DNA from 3 places in the Vibrio aestuarianus genome. Region 1 is predicted to be linked to each of the others. Evidence: predicted binding sites of a transcription regulator. Region 1 holds the regulator's gene; each other region holds the start of a gene.
What was found. Region 1 encodes PurR, which represses purine synthesis genes. Its sites were predicted from a motif close to TNANGNAAACGTTTNCNTNA; they were not measured.
Positions count from the first base shown of each region.

Region 1 (7,168 bases):
GGAGTTTAAATCTTTTGCGATGTGGCATCCCATTCAGCACATGAGGAATATTACCGCACACCACATTTTTATATACCAGACCATGATGGTTGTAGAACATCACGGAAGCCATTCCACCCGGCCTGACTTGTTCTAACAAGTTTTGCAATGCCGCTTTCGGTTCTGCTAACCATTCCATCACAGCATGAAACATCACCATATCGACAGAAGCGGTTAAATGCTCTTGTATTGATTGCACAGGTGAGTGAATCAGCCGATACTGCTCAAGCAAGCTATTTTTTGCAATATCCTGCTCAGCTAACAGCAGCATTTCCGAAGATAGATCACATAATGTAATTTGATGCCCTAGCTTGGCCAATTTTTGGGACATTTGTGCCAGTCCACCACCCGCATCCAAAATATGCAAGGGTTGGGGGTTGGTGCCAAACATGGCGAGTAATTGCTCGATATCTTCCCAAACAATGACTTGGCGTATCTCACCTTTGTCAGAGCCATATATGTTTTTTGCAAATTTGTGGGCAATATCGTCGAAATTCCGGTCTTCAGTCACAGTCGCTTGGGGTATGATAACGAATCGTGCTGCTATTCTGTCATAGGAATGGCAGGAATAAAGAGGCTTTATGCCTTTTTATATTCAAGTGGTGTTTTTTCGGACTATTTTGTTTATGTTTGAGCTGAAAAAAATTATTTCCTCATTATTAATGCCTCTCCCGGCGATGCTTATCCTCGGTTTTGTAGGTTTAATGCTTATTATGTTCACAGCCAAACGTAAAACTGGCTGTATGATTGTCTTGTTATCTTTGACGACTCTATTCCTGATCTCTTTCCAACCTTTCGCTACTCGTGTTCTGATGCCGTTAGAAAGACAGTATTCTGCATTCCTTCCTAGTGAAGGAGCGATTGATTATGTCATGGTACTTGGTAGTGGGCATGTGGTTGACGATCAAATTCCCCCCACGTCTGAACTCAGCCGAACCGCACTGATGCGCCTTAGTGAAGGCATTCGAGTGATGCGCATGTATCCCGGTTCAAAATTAATCTTGTCTGGTTACTCTGGCGGCTCCGAATTTAGTCACGCTCGCATGTTAGCAACCGTAGCGCTCGCACTCGGAGTGAGTAAATCCGATATCATTTTGCTTGAAACCGCGAAAGATACATGGGAAGAAGCAAGACAAGCTGCTGCCTTTGTTCAACAGCGCAAGTTAGTACTCGTCACTTCAGCGAGCCATATGCAACGCGCATTAAACGAATTTTACTCGGCAGGACTCGCCCCTATTCCCGCGCCAACCAATTATCTAGCGCAAAACAATATCGCTCAGGCTTGGGAAAAATACACACCTCGAGCTCGCTACTTAGAACAAACGGAGCGCTATTGGTATGAGACCTTGGGGCTATTGTGGCAAAACCTACGTGATTGGGCATCCGGCTACGAGGAAACGGCTTTAGAAAACGCTCCACAACAAGAAAGCAATTTGTAAGATACATAAAAAACCGAAGTCTCTACTTCGGTTTTTTATTTTCTGGCATCTCAAATAACCCAACGAGATACGTGTTTTATCGAAAATAAACGACTAATCTCCGGCAAACATATACCCTTCCCCATGCACCGTCACAAAAATTTGTGGGTTTTTAGGGTCAAATTCCATCTTCGCTCTCATCCGTCTAATCAAGACATCAATCGTACGATCATTAGGCGCATCAACACGATGACTGATCATATTCAAAATACGTTCTCGGCTCAGTACTTGGTTAGGATAAGAAGATAATGCAACCAACAACTCATACTCAGCTTTTGTCAATTTTACCGGTTCACCACTTCGACTAAGTGCACGGCGTTGAATATCAAATGACCATTCACCAAATCGAACGAGATTACCATTTTGAGAAGTATCGCCAACAGTCGATTGATTATTGGCTGTCGATATCCGCCATAAAAGATTTTTTACACGAACTAACAGTTCACGTAATTCAAATGGTTTGGTGACATAGTCATCAGCCCCCATTTCGAGACCAACAATTTTATCGATGCTATCCGTGCGACCTGTAACCAGGATGATTCCAATATCAGATTGACTACGTAGTTCACGCGTTAACATCAAACCATCCTCTCCCGGAAGGTTGATATCTAACATAATCAAATCAATAACGTTGTTCTGAAGCGCCTCTCGCATTTGAGTACCGTTCTCCGCCTCTGTAACGGTATAACCTTCATTTTGAAAGTACCCGGCCAGTTTACTGCGAGTTACTGCGTCATCTTCAACAACTAATACGTGATAGCTCATGTACACCACTTATTTATATGGAAATGCCTAAGTCTCAGTATGAGACTATGTACAAATTTATTCTATTCATAAATCGTCATAATTCTATCATCGCAGGCTAAAAATAGAGAAAAATGCTGGTTTATTGATTCAAAACAACCTTCCAAGACGGTATTAATTAAATAACAATTTCTGTCATATTTTTTCATTTATATAGTGATAGCTATTCATTTTTATTCGCTAAACTTAGCAGAGTAATTATTTTTGGAGCAAGATGATGCAAGAAACTAAAGCCTTTAATGAAAAGCGTGCCGAGATTTACTGGTGGCTTTCGAGCTTATTTGTCAAAGAGCTAACTGAGCAGGAACTAGAACAATACCATACTCAGGCCATTCGCTCATTTCTTACTGGCTTAGGTGACAACCAAACCCTTAAACCTGCAATTGACAAACTAGTCGATGCATTAAATCGACTCATGGATAGGGAAGATGCTCAACTAGAGCTTGCCGCTGATTTCTGTGATGTTTTTCTAAAATCAAATAAAGATTCTGCTCTGCCATATGCCTCTATTTATATTGGTCAATCAGGTCTTCTCAATGCTGAACCAGCAAAAGCGATGACCGAATTAATGGCATCACATAACATTGCGGTAAGCACATCGCTGAATGAGCCAGCCGATCACATTGCTATTGAATTAGATTTTCTGGGGAATTTGATCATTCGATCCAATGAGCTAGAACAGGAACAACATTTAGATCAAGCCTTTGTCGAACAGTATGAGTTTATCCAACAGCATATCCTCTCATGGGTGCCTCAGTTTAGCCTTCGATGCCAACAAATTGATCAGTTCGGGTTCTATAGCGCATTAACCGAACTGCTAGTGGCATTTCTTCAATTGGACTGCAAGTATTTGTCTAACGATTAGTGCGTCTTTACATAGATACACAATAAATCAGTCAACTGTGACAATTGACTGATTTATTAAGCAGATTTTTCATTGCCTGATTGACGTTTGCAGACTAAAATCTTGACTGAAAACGATAAAAAATTATTTTTAAGATGCAAACCGCTGTTTCCGGCGGTTTTTGTGTTTTTATTACTTTTAGGCTTCAATCTTAACAAGGTAATAAGCCTAACTCTGCTGAATGGTAAGCTGATTCAACCGTTCTGCAATTATCGACAGGAACGAATTTATGGCTACGATTAAAGACGTTGCTCGCCTCGCTGGCGTATCAACCACCACGGTATCGCACGTGATTAACAAAACTCGCTTTGTTGCTGAAGCTACACAAGAAAAAGTGATGGAAGCAGTAGCGGAACTCAACTATGCGCCAAGTGCTGTGGCTCGTAGCTTGAAATGTAATACCACCCGTACGATCGGTATGTTAGTTACCCAATCCACTAACTTGTTTTTCTCCGAAGTTATTGATGGCGTGGAAAGCTACTGCTATCGCCAAGGCTATACGCTCATTTTGTGTAACACGGGCGGTATCTATGAGAAACAACGTGATTATATTCGCATGCTAGCAGAAAAGCGCGTTGATGGTATGTTAGTCATGTGTTCAGACCTCACTGAAGAGCTTCTGGAAATGCTCGATCGCCATGCCGATATCCCTAAGGTGATAATGGACTGGGGCCCAGAAAGCTCTCAAGCTGATAAAATCATCGATAATTCTGAAGAAGGTGGTTATCTAGCGACCAAATACCTTATCGATCATGGTCACACTGAAATTGCATGTCTAAGTGGTCACTTCGAAAAGGCAGCCTGCCAAGAGCGAATTCAAGGCTTCAAACGCGCACTTGCAGAAGCGAACCTAACTGTGAATGAAAACTGGATACTGGAAGGTAACTTCGAGTGTGACACTGCCGTATTAGCCGCAGATAAAATCGCAGCAATGGATAAACGTCCAACGGCTGTATTCTGTTTTAACGATACTATGGCTTTAGGTTTAATGAGTCGCCTACAACAAAAAGGTATCCGTGTCCCTGATGACATGTCAGTGATTGGCTATGACAACATTGAGCTCGCTGAATACTTTTCACCGCCGCTAACCACCATTCACCAGCCTAAGCGCCGTGTAGGAAAAAATGCATTTGAAATTTTGTTAGAACGCATTAAAGACAAAGAGCATGAAAGACGTATTTTTGAAATGCACCCAGAGATTGTTGAGCGTAAAACAGTTAAAAATATAAAAAAATAAATCAAATTTTTGCTCGTTAATCGTTCGAAAGTCAAAACTGCCCATATTCTTAAAATTAGGATTACATTTGACTTTCAATCATGAAACTTTTGAGATGGGCATCACATATAAGAGATACAAATGTGATGTTTGTCCAATTTTTTATTTATTCTAATTCTTAGAAGTCACGCACAGGGCAAACCATTTGAAAGAATGGGACGCAAAGCCTCCGGCCTAAACCAAAATATTGGTAGGTAGCGGGGTTGCCGATGGCAATGATACTAGCATTAAGTTTACTCCTTACTGACACACTTTCTGCATAGAGTTGCTAACCTCTCGGACCTGATTTTGGTGGCGTATTACCTATACACCGAGAATTTACAACATGGATAAACCAGTACTTAAAGATTCAATGCGACTATTCGAACAGTTTGGACAAGTAAAATCTCGTTCAATGTTTGGCGGTTTCGGTATTTTCGTCGATGACACTATGTTTGCTTTGGTCGTAAACGATAAACTTCACATTCGCGCTGATGATGTGTCTACAAAACGCTTTGTACAGCAGGGCTATGAGCCTTATGTATATAAAAAGCGCGGCTTTCCTGTCGTCACTAAATATTTTGCATTACCTGATAATTGCTGGAACAACCCGCAACAAATCTTGAGAGACGCATCTGTCGCACTTGAAATTGCCAAGCAAGAACGTGAAGTTCAAGCTCAGGCAAAGCCAGATCGCTTGAAAGATCTGCCCAATTTGCGTCTTGCAACGGAAAGAATGCTCAAAAAAGCAGGTATTGAATCGGTTAATGATTTACAAGCGAAAGGTGCTTTAGAAGCGTACAAAGCCATTCAGCAAACCCACTCTTCGACTGTCAGTTTAGAATTGCTTTGGGCTTTAGAAGGCGCGATTGAAGGAAAACACTGGTCTGTTATTTCGCAATCTCGTCGTGATGAACTCGCCAATAATCTATAAACGTTAACCACAACCTTTCAAAAAGCGCTCGCACTTCATTGCGGGCGCTTTTTTATTCCATTTTGAAATAAAAGTTCGACTTTCCATGTCCTATTCACTATATCTAGTGTAAAAACGCGGTGAGAAAAAGCATGAATAAAAAAATTGTCTTGGGTCTAATCCTATTAATTACCATCATTCTGCTAGCGATGAATTTTGGCCAGTATCTAACCTTAGAAAACGCCAAAGCACAGCAATTACTGCTCAATGAGCATATTGAACAAAACTTTGTGAGCGCAGCTGCACTCTATTTCTCGCTCTATATTTTAGTCACGGCATTTTCGATACCTGGGGCGGCAGTGGTAACTTTATTAGGCGCGGCGCTATTCGGCTTTTGGACTAGCCTACTTTTAGTCTCCTTTGCCAGTACTATCGGGGCAACCCTAGCTTTTTTAAGCAGCCGCTTTTTACTGCGTGAATGGGTGCAAGACAAATTTGGCTCAAAACTGAAAGCGATAAACCAAGGTGTGGAAAGTGATGGCGCTTTCTATCTATTTTCTCTGCGCTTGATACCTGTCTTTCCATTTTTCTTGATCAATTTGTTAATGGGCTTAACACCACTTTCCACTGTTCGCTTTTATTTAGTTAGCCAGTTGGGGATGTTGCCAGGCACTGCTGTCTATTTGAATGCAGGCACACAGTTATCTGAAATAGATAGTCTATCTGGTATTATTTCACCGTCCGTCTTGCTTTCATTTGCACTGCTTGGATTGTTTCCCATGATAGCGAAATGGGGTCTATCTAAATTCAACAATATGACCAAAACGACTTAGAGCCAATCAACATGAAGATATTCGTCTCGAACTTATTATTAGAAGCACATATCGTCAGTCATCTCTTGCAGCAAGAAAAAATTCAGTGTGAAGTCAGGGGAGAAGGCCTGTTTGGTTTACAAGGTGAATTGCCTTTTGGAGAAGAAACTAACCCTTATGTATGGCTACTCGATGCTCATAAAGAACGTGAAGCTCTTGCAGTTATAGAAACTTACCGCGATAACCATGAACAAAATGTGTCCAACTGGTACTGCCAAAAATGCGGAGAAGAGAACGAACCGCAGTTTTCTGCCTGCTGGCATTGCAGTTCAGTTCAGTAGCTCCCATTGACCGTCTACTCGTATCGAAATTAGCGAGACATATTCTGTTGAATGAATTCAATAGAGTGTCGATTAAACATCTCCGGCTGTTCAACATTACAAACATGTCCACAATTGGGTATTTCTAACAGAATACTCTTTTTGTGGTGTGCCACCATGTCCTTGACGGGTTTAATGAACATATAGTCTCTCTCGCCCATCAGATAAAGAGTCGGGATTGGTAGTTCTTTCTCTTTAAAGTACTTCATTAAAGGGTTAACTTCCGAAGTCAGCATAAACCAGCGTTTAAACTCTTTTTGGCACAGTTTTCTTGCTTCTCGTATGAACAGATGTCGAGACTCTTTTTGAGTACGTTGTGGCATAACAATATAAGCGAACAATCGATATAGCCACATATAAGGAATGATATGCTTACTTAAATTGCCTACCTTAACTAGCACCTGCGAACGAACGTCAAAACGCGTCACCGCACCACCTAACACCATCGTTCTAACACGACTAGACGCTAATTCAGCAAGGTTTCTGACAATAATTGTTCCTAGTGACATACCAACAAAATGGGCAGATTGGATTTTCAGATGATCCAACACTTTGAGAATATCTTGTGTAACTGATTTAAAAG
Region 1 is NZ_JAKNYQ010000001.1:2,108,324-2,115,491, forward strand. Features, by position in the region: gene cmoM (tRNA uridine 5-oxyacetic acid(34) methyltransferase CmoM) at 1-550, opposite strand, end outside; gene elyC (envelope biogenesis factor ElyC) at 666-1,478, shown strand; gene torR (two-component system response regulator TorR) at 1,572-2,282, opposite strand; gene torD (molecular chaperone TorD) at 2,539-3,186, shown strand; gene purR (HTH-type transcriptional repressor PurR) at 3,455-4,462, shown strand; cyclic di-GMP riboswitch class I at 4,627-4,712, shown strand; gene MCT08_RS09740 (TfoX/Sxy family DNA transformation protein) at 4,827-5,414, shown strand; gene MCT08_RS09745 (TVP38/TMEM64 family protein) at 5,534-6,226, shown strand; gene MCT08_RS09750 (putative signal transducing protein) at 6,238-6,546, shown strand; gene MCT08_RS09755 (alpha/beta fold hydrolase) at 6,576-7,168, opposite strand, start outside.

Region 2 (7,168 bases), 210 kb from region 1:
GTCAGCGGCTAAAATTCATCATATGGCTTATTTTGACTCATTGACTGGAGTTGCAAATCGACGTAAAGCTATCGAAGAAATTACCGCTCACATCGACAATAAGCCAACACAGCTTAAAGCTGTAATGCTCATGGACTTAAACCGTTTTAAAATGGTCAACGATTCATTCGGCCACCATGTCGGCGATGCATTACTTTGTCATGTTGCCAGAGAGATAACCCAAGTTCTTGGTTCAAAGCACACCATAGCAAGGCTTGGAGGAGATGAGTTTCTGCTATTTTGCTCTATTGCAAATGTAGAACAAGCCAATGAAATGGCCCAAAAAATACTGCGTAGTATTGAAAAGCCAATGCTTTACAGTCAAATAAAAGTCAGTAGCCAAGGAAGTTTAGGGATGGCAATTTATCCCTCCGATGCTTCATCTACCGAGGAACTGATCAAAAATGCAGATATTGCTATGTACCGAGCTAAGCAACAAGGTGGTGGAAAGTACCTCAGATTCAGCCCTGATATGCATAAGGAATCGAGTAAATTTATTGCTCTGGAACAACGGCTATCGAAAGCAATTGATGACAATAAAATCGATATTTACTACCAACCGCAAGTATGTAACAAAAGTGGGAAAATCGTTGCTACTGAAGTCTTAGCGCGTTGGTCTTGCCCGATCAATGGGCAGATACCTCCTAGCAAATTTATTCCAGTTGCTGAAATATCTGGGTTGATTGAAAAACTAGGCAAACAAATATTTACCAAAGTCTGTGAAGATATAAGTCATTCAAAACTGTTGCAGGGACTCAATCAGATATCAATAAACATCAGTGCTCGCCAACTCACCCAGCCAGATTTTGCTAACTTAATCATCAACACCATTAATGGCTACCAATTACCTGCATCGTTATTTTGTTTAGAAATTACAGAAACCGCCGCATTCACGGATTATGATCAATCGTTACGTTCGTTAAAAAAACTCAGTGATGCAGGTATTTCTATCTCATTAGATGATTTTGGGACCGGTTTTTCATCACTATCACTGCTAAAAAACTTGCCACTGTCGGAAGTTAAAATAGACCGCAGTTTTATACTCGACATGACATTAGATCAATCCAACCTGGAATTTGTATCTTCAATGATTTTAATGGGACAAAGTTTAGGTTATCGAGTCGTTGCTGAGGGTGTAGAGACCAAAGAGCATGTAAAACAATTGTCTTCATTAGGCGTCGATCTACTACAAGGTTACTATTATTCAAAACCCCTTCCGTTAGATAAATTTACTATCAAATATCAAGAACAATATTCGAACGAGGCCCTGAAATTACTAATAGAGTGAACGGGCATCAATATTAGCCATGAGACGCGATTGCTACCCTTTTTATCGCATAACTCTGGATGAAAGATTAACATGCATCATTGCTCGGTAGTGTCACTCACCTATCGAGCTGATTTTTTATATTTAACAGACAACAAGGTGATGACATGTGCGAGTTAACAACAGAACAAACCGATGCAATAGCCACCTTCAAACACAGCCTCCATCTTCCTGGCGGTGGTTTTCATGCGCTTATCGTTGAATTATGTAGAGAGTTCCAATTACCTTTCCAAGTTGTTCGCTCCGTTCTTAAGCAGGCACAAGCTTCTATCGAAACAAAAATACGAAACCAATTTGATGATGTTGTTGCTAGTGATTTAACCAAAGAACATTGGCTAAGCATCATAAAAGATGAACTCAACGAACGAGCAAAAGATAACATTCCTCTGATGGAAATACTGATTGATAGTGAAATCTACCGTCAGTTTCTTGATCAAAGTAAATCACCACTTCGCACTGAATCGGAGCGTGAATGTCTTTTAGAGCAATTAATGCAGGCTTATGAACAACAAGTTTATAAACCTCTCAAAGCCATGCTGTACACCACAGCCTTACAGTGGCAACTGCCGAGCGATTTATTGGATATGACCGAAGAAACGCGCCAATTGTTTAGTAACTATCCGCAACATATGGAAGCCAGTGCATTATTATTTAAGCTCAGTGAACAAATTAGCTCTCAACCACTAAGCGAGCATTCCTAACTATTCAGAATTAGTCTCGTGATAACAATTTGAAAACGGGGAATAATCTAATGGCGTTATTCAACGAAGACTAATTCTAACCATTCAATAGGAAGTAATATGAAATTATTTACGTGTACGTCTACTGGAAATATCAACCAAAAAAAGATAGATAAAGCCGGGTCTCTGATTGCAGATTTAAATCAATCAGATCAGTTTCCCGTCCGTAGAGTTCATCCTCTCTCAGGTAAAACAAAGAAAAAATTTCAACAACTCGAGGGGCTAATGAAAAAAATAGGTAAGTATAGGCAGGAGGATGAAAATGCTGATCAAATCCGTAAACTCCAAGGAGATTTCAATAACCTGGTTACTAAGAAAACAACGTATAGAGCAGCTCCTCGCGGCTATATACGGAAGATGCCAATGGAACCCTATACTATTCCACGTGCGGGATCTGGCACGGCTAGAAGCAGCACCCCTAAACCGACTGGTAGCAACGCACCAGAAGGGAGCAGTATCAGTACCTCTTCAACATCATCAGCACCATCTATCACCCCACGAAGAGCTGCCACTACACATGATAGTAAGCCAGCATATATACCAGTTTCATCTATCACCCCACGAAAAGCTGACACTACAGCCATTACACATGATAGTAAGCTAGCACATGTAACAGTTTCATTCGCGTTATTAAGTAACCTCGTCGAACTGCGCAAAGAGCTGAAAAAGGAGTTGAATAACACACCCAAGCCCAAGGGTGAAGACAGGGATAAAATTAAGAATGAAATTAATAAACTCGATAAAGAGATATCAGATCTCAAAAAGGAACTGCCAAAAAATTTCCGTGGGGCATCATTCAGCCATTATCTAAATCTAGTATAGGTAATCAGCGAAAATTGGTATCAACGAAAGCCTCCTAGTGAGGCTTTCTTTTTTAACAGACCACGTTCTGAGGCTGGCTGTTAATTTGCACAAGCTCTGGAGAAATGTCTTTTACACAGCTATCTGAGAACCATTCAGCTAAACGCTTTAGGCGATACTGGATAGTGCAGAGGTAGCTTTTGAAGTATTGAGCTTTCTGAATTGAGTACTGTTCTATCAGTACAGGGATAGGTGTATGCAGAGAAAGCGTGACGTGGGTATCAAAAATCAAGTATCTGTCCTCTCAAGGGTATGAAAAGGGACAGTGACGCTAAAAAGCAAAAATCCCGACAACTCATTGAATTATCGGGATTTTCTAAATAAATGGCACGCCCTGTAGGATTCGAACCTACGACCACATCCTTAGAAGGGACGTGCTCTATCCAGCTGAGCTAAGGGCGCGCTACAGGGAAAGGATTATACGAGTTGAACTCGGTAAATCAATCGCTTTCTCTAACATTTTGTTTCAAATGCCTAAAAAAGAGTCGCCCAGCAATATACTGATGAAAAACAAAACAAAGCAAACGTTTGCCTGTGGATGTTATTCAAAATATCTGCGACAATGCGCGCAAAAATTTTCGCTACGAATGTGTAAGGAAAGTCATGACCGCTCAAAATATTGATGGAACACTTATTTCACAAACAGTCCGCTCAGAAGTCGCAGCACGAGTAAAAGCTCGTACTCAAGCAGGGTTGCGCGCGCCAGGCCTTGCTGTTGTATTAGTCGGTGAAGATCCTGCATCGCAAGTTTATGTTGGCAGCAAGCGTAGAGCGTGTGAAGAAGTTGGTTTTGTATCGAAGTCTTATGACCTTCCTGCCACCGCCAGTGAAGAAGAGTTACTGACGTTAGTCGATCAACTTAATGAAGATCCAGAAATTGATGGCATCTTAGTACAACTGCCACTACCGGCTGGTATTGACACAACTCATGTACTTGAGCGCATCATTCCTGAGAAAGATGTGGATGGTTTCCATCCATACAATGTAGGCCGTTTAGCGCAACGCATTCCTAAACTGCGCTCATGCACACCAAAAGGCATTATCACACTGCTCGATCGCTACAATATCCAACTACGCGGTAAACACGCGGTGATTGTTGGCGCTTCCAATATTGTTGGCCGCCCAATGACACTTGAATTACTGCTTGCGGGCTGTACGACAACCACATGCCACCGCTTCACTAAAGATTTAGAGCACCATGTACGCCAAGCTGATGTTTTGGTTGTTGCTGTTGGTAAACCCAACTTTATTCCAGGTGCTTGGGTGAAAGACGGTGCGATTGTGGTCGATGTTGGCATTAACCGCTTGGAATCAGGCAAACTAGTGGGTGATGTGGAGTACGATGTCGCTAGGGCGAAAGCAAGCTTTATCACACCAGTCCCTGGTGGCGTTGGCCCAATGACGGTGGCAAGTCTGATAGAAAATACGATGCTTGCGTGTGAACAGTTTCATACTAAAGTAAGTTGATCTTCCGTAATAAAGATGGTGACCGGTTATCGGTCACCATTTAAACGATCATAACTCTAAAGTAATGTTAACCAACTCCCACCAATAAAGATTACTCGGTTCAGAGTAGCCTTTACCAAAAACTCCGGTATCACTATAACCACCACCATCGGGACCACTATAAAATTTCTGGTCTCCATAACGGTTGATAATAATTGGCCCAACAGCCTGCCACTTTTCTCCATTCTCCTTAATATTGTTACTTGCATGCTGAAATGTTAAAGCCACACTATAAGAATTAGCTTCATTTGAACAAGCACTCACTTCATCCCAACCTATTATCATCGATTGTTGTGGGCAACCATCAAAACGATGGAGATAAAAAAATACGTGTCCTATTTCTCCTGTCGAGGAGTTTCTCACATCAACGAGAATTTTTTGATCTATTGGGTAAACGCTACGTGCTCCTAACACACTAAACCTGCTGCCCATTAAGTTTCGAGTATTATTAGTGCCTAGCTGGCTCATCAAAATTTTGGTCTGTGAGTTTGATGTAAAAACAGCATCATAAGTCTGATTTTCACCTTTGGGAGGGTTGACTCTCACTGAATATGTTTCTGCCGCTGAGGAAGCATAATTATCACTTTCCTCCTCATGAACACCGATCAGAAAAGTACGGGTTGTTGGATCATAATCATTAAGAGAGACTTCACCGCTATTTGCATCAATAGATGCATATTGTAGATTCTCGCCAATGATTTGATAAACTCTCTTTCCATATTGTATTGAGGATAAATCTGGTTTTATTTTTTTGAACGGTGAAAAATCGACACTAATATTTTTAGCGATAATTCCTGGGTGGGTCGCTTTCTTTACACTGCCGCTGATTATTTGGGTTGACTCCTTATAATTTCTAGAACTTGAAGTTACTTCTATATTGTAATCTCCTGCCCCCTTGATAGTAAGTTCACCAGTGCTTTTGTTAACCTCTACATTGTTATTATTTGAGCTAAGCAATTTATAATTAGTTGTAATTATCTCGTTAGAACCAATCGGCTGAGAAATATTAGGAGACAATGTCAAATTATCTTGATATTCAATCGATGGATAACTAAATTTGATTGGATTATCCGCTTGAGTAACCATGACATTAAATGTCATTTCACTTTCGGAGAAACCACCACGACCTGAATCGACGACTCTAACTATAGCAACACCTGCATTTAATATATCCATACTCCCATCGCTATTTACCTTAATAACATCTATCGCTGAATTAGAATTTAACGAATAAGAGAGTTGCCCATTTGCTCCGATAATGACTGGGGCAGGAAGAATTTTCTGGTCCAAAGATGCTGAAACAACCGATTGAGGGCTTAAAGTTAATGATGATTTAACTGGTTGAACGGTAATCACAATGTCACGTATATTTGATGCTTGAAAATTAGAGCTTTCAGGTTTTCTGACTGTAACCACTGTGGTACCAGAATTAATAACTTTCAGAATATGTGCATCAGTTGTAGTTACTACTTCTTTATTACTTATGTTAATAATTTCCAGATCACTGTTAGTAGCAATTCCATAGTACTTATATAAATCAATTAGTAAGTCATTATCATATACCACAGTAATCGGTTTTAACTCTTCTAGCTGTGGTTGAACACCTTGGCTTATTTCAACTATTACAGTTGCATTATTAGCAGCAGGTTGGTAATTACGTCCACCATCATCAGATATACTTAAAACATAATTACCAACACTGGGTATTTTTAATTGTTCATCACGTAAAGTTATTCCTGATGGCTCACTCGATATAATAGATAAATTACCTTTTTGGCCAACCAGATGAAAAGGTAAAGACAAATCTTCATGATATTCTGACTTAATAAAATCATTTCTCAATCCAGGGTGGGGAGCTTTGATTACATCATATGAGATAACGCCTTGATATTTTTTATATCTATCATTTTCTGGAACAGTTACCGTAACATCAATAGTTCCTGTATTATTAATTTGAGGAAAATGAGTAGACGGGTCTATACTCAATACATCTTGACCATCAGCGATAGAATAGCTTACAGATTCAGGACTACCATTGAAGCTTGGCTGAAGACGCTTTTCTTCCTCAAACACTACAGATTGCTTATCTAGCTTTAGAGAATAAGGTGCTTCAGCTTTATTTATCTTCACTGTAAATGTAGCGCTTTCTCTACTAGTACTATACCCCGGCTGATATTCGACATTTGCCTGAATTATTGCCTCACCAGCTTTTAGTATTTCCATTTCTCCAGTAGCAGGATTGATGTTTAAAACATCCTGACCATCCCAAACGGAATAATTCTGACTTTTTATTGGAGCCCCGGTAATTTTATTTGCTTGAATAAATAAGCCATCACTATATTCTTGTTCAAAATTCTCATAACTTAATGTATCCGCTGACACAGCCGTTACTATAATCTTAGCCATTACACTAGTAGATTTATAACTACTATTTCCAGAGTCGGTGATAGTTACAATAGCTGTTCCTGCAAATCCATTAGCAGTGACATTTCCTTTATGATCCACACTAATAATATGGTCATACTTAGGTTGAACCGTAAAGTTGAGTTCGCCTTTGAATCCTCTAACATTTAACTTGCGCGTATTATTATCACCAAGTGTATTAAGTGTTAAGGAGTCAGCCTTTAAACTCGAATTATCCCACTTTTCAATTGTGACATTAAATATATCTTTTGCAGTTTTGTAACCATTAAGT
Region 2 is NZ_JAKNYQ010000001.1:2,316,136-2,323,303, forward strand. Features, by position in the region: gene MCT08_RS10580 (EAL domain-containing protein) at 1-1,327, shown strand, start outside; gene MCT08_RS10585 (hypothetical protein) at 1,474-2,067, shown strand; gene MCT08_RS10590 (hypothetical protein) at 2,167-2,928, shown strand; gene MCT08_RS10595 (hypothetical protein) at 2,981-3,199, opposite strand; tRNA gene MCT08_RS10600 (tRNA-Arg) at 3,293-3,369, opposite strand; gene folD (bifunctional methylenetetrahydrofolate dehydrogenase/methenyltetrahydrofolate cyclohydrolase FolD) at 3,571-4,434, shown strand; gene MCT08_RS10610 (hypothetical protein) at 4,483-7,168, opposite strand, start outside.
Region 2: folD (bifunctional methylenetetrahydrofolate dehydrogenase/methenyltetrahydrofolate cyclohydrolase FolD) is a predicted target of PurR. The motif match lies at 3,484-3,503, and genes of this name have one in related genera.

Region 3 (7,168 bases), 980 kb from region 1:
GAATAAAGCTATTCAGTATTACACCCAAGCCAGCCAACTCGCCAAATTAGGCAGCCTAGAACAAGCTCGCTATGATGCACGTATCGACCAATTAATGGTTCAACGTGACCGATTCTTATCACTCCAATAATTACAAAATCACTAGGAGAAAACATGTCAGTCGTGATTTATCACAACCCAAAATGCTCAAAAAGCCGTGAGACACTCACTCTACTCGAAGCTCGAAATATTGAGCCAGAGATCGTCAAATATCTCGATGAAACACTCACTGTTGAACAACTAAAAATACTGTATGCTCAACTCGGTATAGAGCAAGTTCGAGCAATGATGCGTACCAAAGAGGCTCTTTATAAAGAACTCGACCTTGGGAATCCATCACTTAGCGACGAGCAACTTTTTGAAGCGATGGTTGCCAATCCAAAGCTAATTGAACGTCCTATTGTCGTGGCTAATGGAAAAGCACGCCATGGCCGCCCACCAGAGCAAGTTCTTGAAATTTTATGAGTAATAAGATTGTCGTGCTCTACTACAGTAGACACGGCTCAACTCAGGCACTGGCAAGGCAAATCGCTCGCGGTATTGAATCGCAATCAGGCTGTGAAGCCATACTGCGAACCGTGCCCGAAATTGAAAATCATAGCCACCAGCCCAAAGACCCGTACCTTACACTTGATGAACTCAAAGAGTGTGATGGTTTGGCTTTTGGTAGTCCGGTTTGGTTTGGCAATATGGCCGCTCCGCTCAAACATTTTTGGGATCAAACCACACCGCTCTGGGTCAGTGGCGCATTAATTGACAAACCAGCTTGTGTCTTTACTTCTTCGTCATCACTGCATGGTGGTCAAGAAACGACGCAACACAGTATGTTATTACCATTAATGCACCACGGCATGTTGATTGTTGGCATTCCTTATTCGGAACCAACACTACATACTACAACATCTGGTGGAACACCTTATGGCGCAAGCCATGTGGCAGCAGAAAGTGCTCAACTCTCAACTCAAGAAAGTGAATTAGCACGCCATTTAGGACAAAGGCTGGCCACGATTGCAAGCCGATTAAAGGATAGATTATGACGGCAGATATGACGCCACGCACCAAACAATTTCGTTGGTTAGCATTACTCGGAAACTTATCGTTATTGGTATGGGTTGTGTTATGGCAGTACTCACTCTCCCCTCACCCACATCTCAACAATGCTACTTTAGCCATTGCTTGGAGCATTCCCTTGCTATTACCTTTACCTGGGATATTAGCTGGAAAACCATACACTCATGCATGGGCTAACTTTGTTTTAATGCTCTACTTTCTGCACGCACTCACATTGATTTACGTCGATGGTGGAGAACGCTGGTTGGCCGTTATCGAGCTTATTCTTACTTTTGCGGCATTCTTAGGTAATATCCTTTACGCTCGTCACCGAGGCAAAGAACTGGGCTTGAAGCTCAAACGTCTGTCTGAAGTTGAAAAGCAAGAAAAAGCGAACTTTGGCCAACAAACAGAAAAGTAACACTTAAAACTTTAGTGATTTATATACAAAAAAGAGCCTTAAATTAGGGCTCTTTTCGTTTGTACATCTCATCAGATTACTGTGTTGAATTACTCACGCCATGAAAAATAAAGTGTATTCTCAACTGGAGGCGTAGGTTGCAAAGTAGATGCCCCTTCAGTCTCTTGCAACATTTGCGAATCAAGTACTTGATTATCATTTGCTACGCTTGTATCAGGTTGAGAAACTTCTGATTCAGCAAGAGAAGAGTCACTGGTGACAGGCGCTATAGCATCGACAACATCAGCCTGTTCTGTATGACTGACTACATCGAATTGGTTGGTCATTTCGATTTTATTGACCGTCCCCATCCGTAGCACTTCCTGCTCAAAATCTTGCTCCGTTGCCAGTAGGTGTACTTTAAAGACGATCGATTCCCCTTGAATTCTTAAAATATCAAGCGAAGCAACGGAACTTAGGCTTTTTAATTTGTTTTCTAAGGTGAAGAAATCAACCGCATCATTAATATTACTAAAGCTGGCTAATACTGATGATGAAGACTCACTAGAGACCATCACTGAACTTTTATCTGCATAATAATTACTTAACTGATCAACCATCTCGGCAACGGCGTTAGAGCCGGAAGCTTGTCCAGAAACTGGAGCCTGAGGGATTTGCACCATTTGCCCGGCTTGTTGATCGTAAAGATTCCAGCGAACATTGTTGCCTTGCACACGAACAACCACAATAGAGTCAGTCGGGTAACGCTCACTTGCTGCACTGATAGGTTGCACAAAGCCTCCCCAAAGATCAGACACTTCAACGCCCGTGATATCGTCAAAATCGCCAACAGGGATCGTAATCGGTAACCCTCGGTTATCTGCCGCGATTTTTAGTTGCTGCATCCTCGGTGTATCAGAGTACTCCCAAGCAATAGTGCGATCGTACCCTGACTCTTCAATAAGCCATACCAACACATTAGCGCGGTTTTCTGGCCAAAATGGTAGCTGAGCTTGTGTTAATAAAGAACGGATATGTGGGGCACTAAACCCCATTTTGATGGTGGATTGTGAATCGTTTTGAGCATAACTAATTTGCGCTAAATATTGAGAGTGCTGCTTTAAGGCTTTTTGGATAACCTCATTATTTACTGAGCTTTTATCACCGGAAGCTCGAATAATGACTTGCTCCATACCCTTTACTCGAGCTTTATCGTCTGCATTGGTTTGCTCTTGGTCAATAGTGATCTCTGAATGGTATAAATCGACCTTCGTCAAGGCATAAGCGGGGAGAGTCATTAAGCTCATCACCAACATAGCTAAATAGCGCATACTGTTCCTACGATCTGTTTTGTGAATGTCGATGATAAGCAACTATCTCTATCTCGGCAAGGAATCCACTTCAGGATACGGTGATAATTCAAACAAAGCTGATGACTTTCTTTGATCTAGTTTCCATGGCAATCGTTTGCAAAAGTGATAGAATCCTGCAAATTTTTATTTTGCTGCAGGGAAATCATCATGAAAAATGCCATTCAAGGCGCTCAGATGCTCTTCGTCGCATTTGGTGCATTAGTTCTTGTTCCGTTATTAACCGGGCTTGATCCTAACGTTGCACTATTTGGCGCAGGTGTCGGTACTCTTTTATTCCAACTTATTACACGCCGCTCAGTTCCAATCTTCTTAGCGTCTTCATTTGCGTTTATTGCACCAATTATGTTTGGCATCCAAACTTGGGGTGTGGCAGCCACTATGGGTGGTTTAGTTGCCGCTGGGGTTGTGTATGTCATTATGGGCGCGGTCATTAAAGTTCGTGGCGTTGAGATTATCCACAAACTACTTCCACCAGTTGTTGTTGGCCCTGTAATCATGGTTATCGGGCTTGGTCTTGCTCCGGTTGCAGTAAACATGGCTCTTGGAAAAACAGGCGATGGTGCGGTTCAACTGGTTAATGCCGATGTGGCAATGTGGATTTCCTGCGTTTCATTGATCACGACCATCACCATTAGTGTCTTTGCTAAAGGCTTCCTAAAGCTTCTTCCTATCTGTGGCGGTATTTTTGCTGGCTATCTTTTAGGATTGTATTTCGGTGTTGTTGACTTTACGCCTGTAGCACAAGCTGCCTGGCTCTCTATGCCAAACTTCACTTTTCCTGAATTCAACATCAACGCCATTCTATTTATGATCCCTGTCGCTATTGCTCCTGCGGTAGAGCACGTAGGTGACATGTTGGCAATTTCGAACGTTACAGGAAAAAACTATATTAAAAAGCCAGGGCTACATCGCACAATTACTGGCGACGGTATTGCTACCATCGCAGCTTCCATGCTAGGCGCGCCACCAAACACGACTTACAGTGAAGTGACAGGTGCTGTGATGCTGACCAAAGCTTTTAACCCAGTCATCATGACATGGGCAGCGATCACCGCTATCGTATTGGCTTTGGTGGGTAAACTAGGTGCTCTGCTACAGACTATCCCTATTCCGGTAATGGGCGGCATTATGATTCTGCTCTTTGGATCGATTGCGACCGTAGGCCTCAATACATTAATTAAAAACCACGTTGACCTGCATAAGTCTCGTAACTTGGTTATTGTTGCGGTAACACTGGTCTTTGGTATTGGTGGTATGGCATTTGGTATTGGTGAGTTCAGCCTACAAGGTGTTAGCCTTTGTGGTATCGTAGCGATTGTACTGAACCTTATTCTTCCTCATGACTTGGGCGAAAATCACGTGGTTGATAATGCTCAAATGGAAGAAGATATTGACGTAAAAGGTTAAGCTTCCTTTTGATACGGCCTCGATATCGAGGCCGTTATTTTTTCAATTATTCCTGACACAATTCGACAAATTCCCCCCGCGTAAGCATAGCGAGATCGCTTGGTGCCAATTCTATTTCTAAACCTCTTTTTCCTGCGCTGACACAAATAGTTGGCTGATCTTTTGCACTGATGTGAATAAAGGTGGGTAGTGCCTTTTTTTGTCCAAGCGGGCTAATTCCCCCTACCACATAGCCTGTCGTTTTCTGCGCAATATCTGGGTTGGCCATCTCAGCCTTCTTCGACTTTGCAGCTTTCGCCGCTCGTTTAAGATTCAGTTTATGATCGACTGGAATGATCGCTACGGCAAGGTTCTTCGCTTCACCGTTTAAACAAAACAGTAAGGTTTTAAATACTTTTTTTGGATCTTGTCCCAATACTTCAGCAGCTTCTAATCCATAACTGCTGTGGTTTGGATCATGCTGATATTGATGGATGGTGTGAGGGATTTTTTTCTTTTTAGCCAAATCAATAGCAGGTGTCATGGGGTTATCTCGTGGTTACAACAAACAGCAATAAAAAAGCGATGCCTAAACATCGCCTTTAGTTAAAATGATTGCTGAGTTTGAGTCAAACTCTTTATTGGCTATTACTTATAGACCATTTCACCCATTGGCGCATATTGGTTTACATCAATTGGGCTGTTAGCTTCTAGGTAGTCTTTCAACACTTCAGCATCGACAAAGCCTGTGTTTACATAACCAGGATGGCCAGAAATTTTAGGATAACCATCACCACCAGCAGCATTGTAGCTTGGCACAGTGAAACGGTAGGTTTTGTCTAGGCGCAATTGCTTATCACCAATAACAACGTTTGATACTTTGCCATCTGATACCGTCATTGAGATACCTGCAAATTGAGCGTAGGCACCAGAATCAACCGGCTTAGTTGCAACCACATTGAGGTAATCCAGAACTTCAGCACCAGTCATATCGGTATAAGTCAGAATATTAGCAAACGGCTGTACTTTCAGAACGTCTTTATAAGTTACGTTACCTGCATCAATCGAATCACGGACACCACCTGAGTTCATTACTGCAAAATCAGCTTTTGCACGCTCCATATGCGCCGTTGCAATCAAACGACCTAAGTTTGTTTGTTGGAAACGAACGACATTGCGGTCACCTTCCAATTTGCCGTTAGTTTCAGCAATTTTCACGCCTAACTGCGCCTGACCTTGCTCTTGGTATGGACGCAAGAAGTTCAGCATTTCTGCATCTTCAGCGATTTGCTCTTGAATAAAGACGCGCTGGCTTTCACCATTCACTTTGACTTTCTTCTTCAAGTTCACCGGAATCAGGTTATAACTCACCATGTTTAGCTCGCCATTACGGAATTCGTAATCAGCACGACCTACGTATTTACCCCATTCATGCGCTTGGACAATATAAGTCCCGTTTTGCATGTCTGGCTTACATTCGTCGCCAGGCTTAAAGGTTTTACTGACAACGTTAGGGCCTTCCATACATACAGGCTCTTGCGAGTGACCACCGACGATCATGTCAAGTGAACCTTCATCTAGGTAGCGAGCCAATGCAACATCACCAGGGGCATTAACACCACGTTGACCATTTTCATAGTGACCCATATGCGTCACAGCAAAAATAAGATCAGGCTTTTCACTTTTCTCAATCTCAGCAATGAGTTTCTTAGCTTCTTCTTTTGGATCACGGAACTCAATACCACCGATAAACTCAAGGTTGCCGATTTTTGCTGTATCTTCCGTTGTCAAACCGATAACAGCAATTTTCACGCCTTGCTTATCAAACATTTGGTACGGTTGGAATAAGCGCTTACCCGTCACTTTATCGTAAATATTGGCAGACAACATTGGGAAATTCGCCCACTCTTTTTGCTTGAATAGCACATCAAGTGGGTTATCAAATTCGTGGTTACCTAACGCCATTGCGTCGTAACCAATTTTGCTCATGCCTTTAAAATCAGGCTCTGCATCTTGCAGATCAGACTCAGGAACACCGGTGTTAATATCACCTCCAGAGAGAAGAAGAACACTGCCACCTTGAGCTTCAATTTCAGAACGAAGATCATCAATCAGCGTCTTACGTGCAGCCATACCATACTCACCATATTTATTTTGCCAGAATCGGCCATGGTGATCGTTGGTGTGAAGAACGGTCAGTTTGTAAGTCGTGTCCTGTTGCCATTCGTGAGTTGGTTGAGTTGCACAACCCGCTAGGGTTGCAAGAATTGCTGCGCTGAGCGCTGTTTTTAGAATAAGGCGTTGTTTCATTGTCATACCTTTGAACTTTAGTTAACCACTGCATGTGAAGGTGTCATTGGCCAACCACTTGAAAAGTCAAGGCTAGCCGCACCGATAAAACTTGAACCAGTTTAAATTAACACGTCACACGTGACAGCTCGATTTCATATTTATGTAGAATTGATCACTATAAAACGATAAAAAAAGTGTAACGGTTCACGCTAGTTACACATCATATTCCAATAGATCACAGGCAATCGTTTTACTGATATTGCGGGCAAAAACCGAGGTAATGAGAACGGTATTACAAAATAAACAGACTTAGAAAACATCAGATAAAAAATTGACCACCAGAATGGCGGTCAAAGAATAGGCTAATTGAATACTTGCCTCATGATATGTAGCGTTATCGATGTATAACCGATAGCGCTATTTAATCTCGATATGTGCAAAGCTCTTGATCAAATCATCGAGCGCTTTCATTTGCGCTAAAAATGGCTCAAGTTTATCCAACGGTAATGCTGACGGTCCATCACAACGCGCTTTATCAGGATTCGGGTGAGCCTCAATGAAAAGACCAGCAATACCGGTTGCTAGACCAGCTTTAGCTAATTCAACCGTTTGTTCACGTCGTCCTCCA
Region 3 is NZ_JAKNYQ010000001.1:1,127,029-1,134,196, reverse strand. Features, by position in the region: gene bepA (beta-barrel assembly-enhancing protease) at 1-130, shown strand, start outside; gene arsC (arsenate reductase (glutaredoxin)) at 154-504, shown strand; gene wrbA (NAD(P)H:quinone oxidoreductase) at 501-1,076, shown strand; gene MCT08_RS05425 (DUF2069 domain-containing protein) at 1,073-1,510, shown strand; gene MCT08_RS05420 (DUF2066 domain-containing protein) at 1,600-2,820, opposite strand; gene MCT08_RS05415 (uracil-xanthine permease family protein) at 3,010-4,269, shown strand; gene ybaK (Cys-tRNA(Pro) deacylase) at 4,316-4,792, opposite strand; gene ushA (bifunctional UDP-sugar hydrolase/5'-nucleotidase UshA) at 4,897-6,558, opposite strand; gene kdsA (3-deoxy-8-phosphooctulonate synthase) at 6,958-7,168, opposite strand, start outside.
Region 3: MCT08_RS05415 (uracil-xanthine permease family protein) is a predicted target of PurR. The motif match lies at 2,945-2,964, and genes of this name have one in related genera.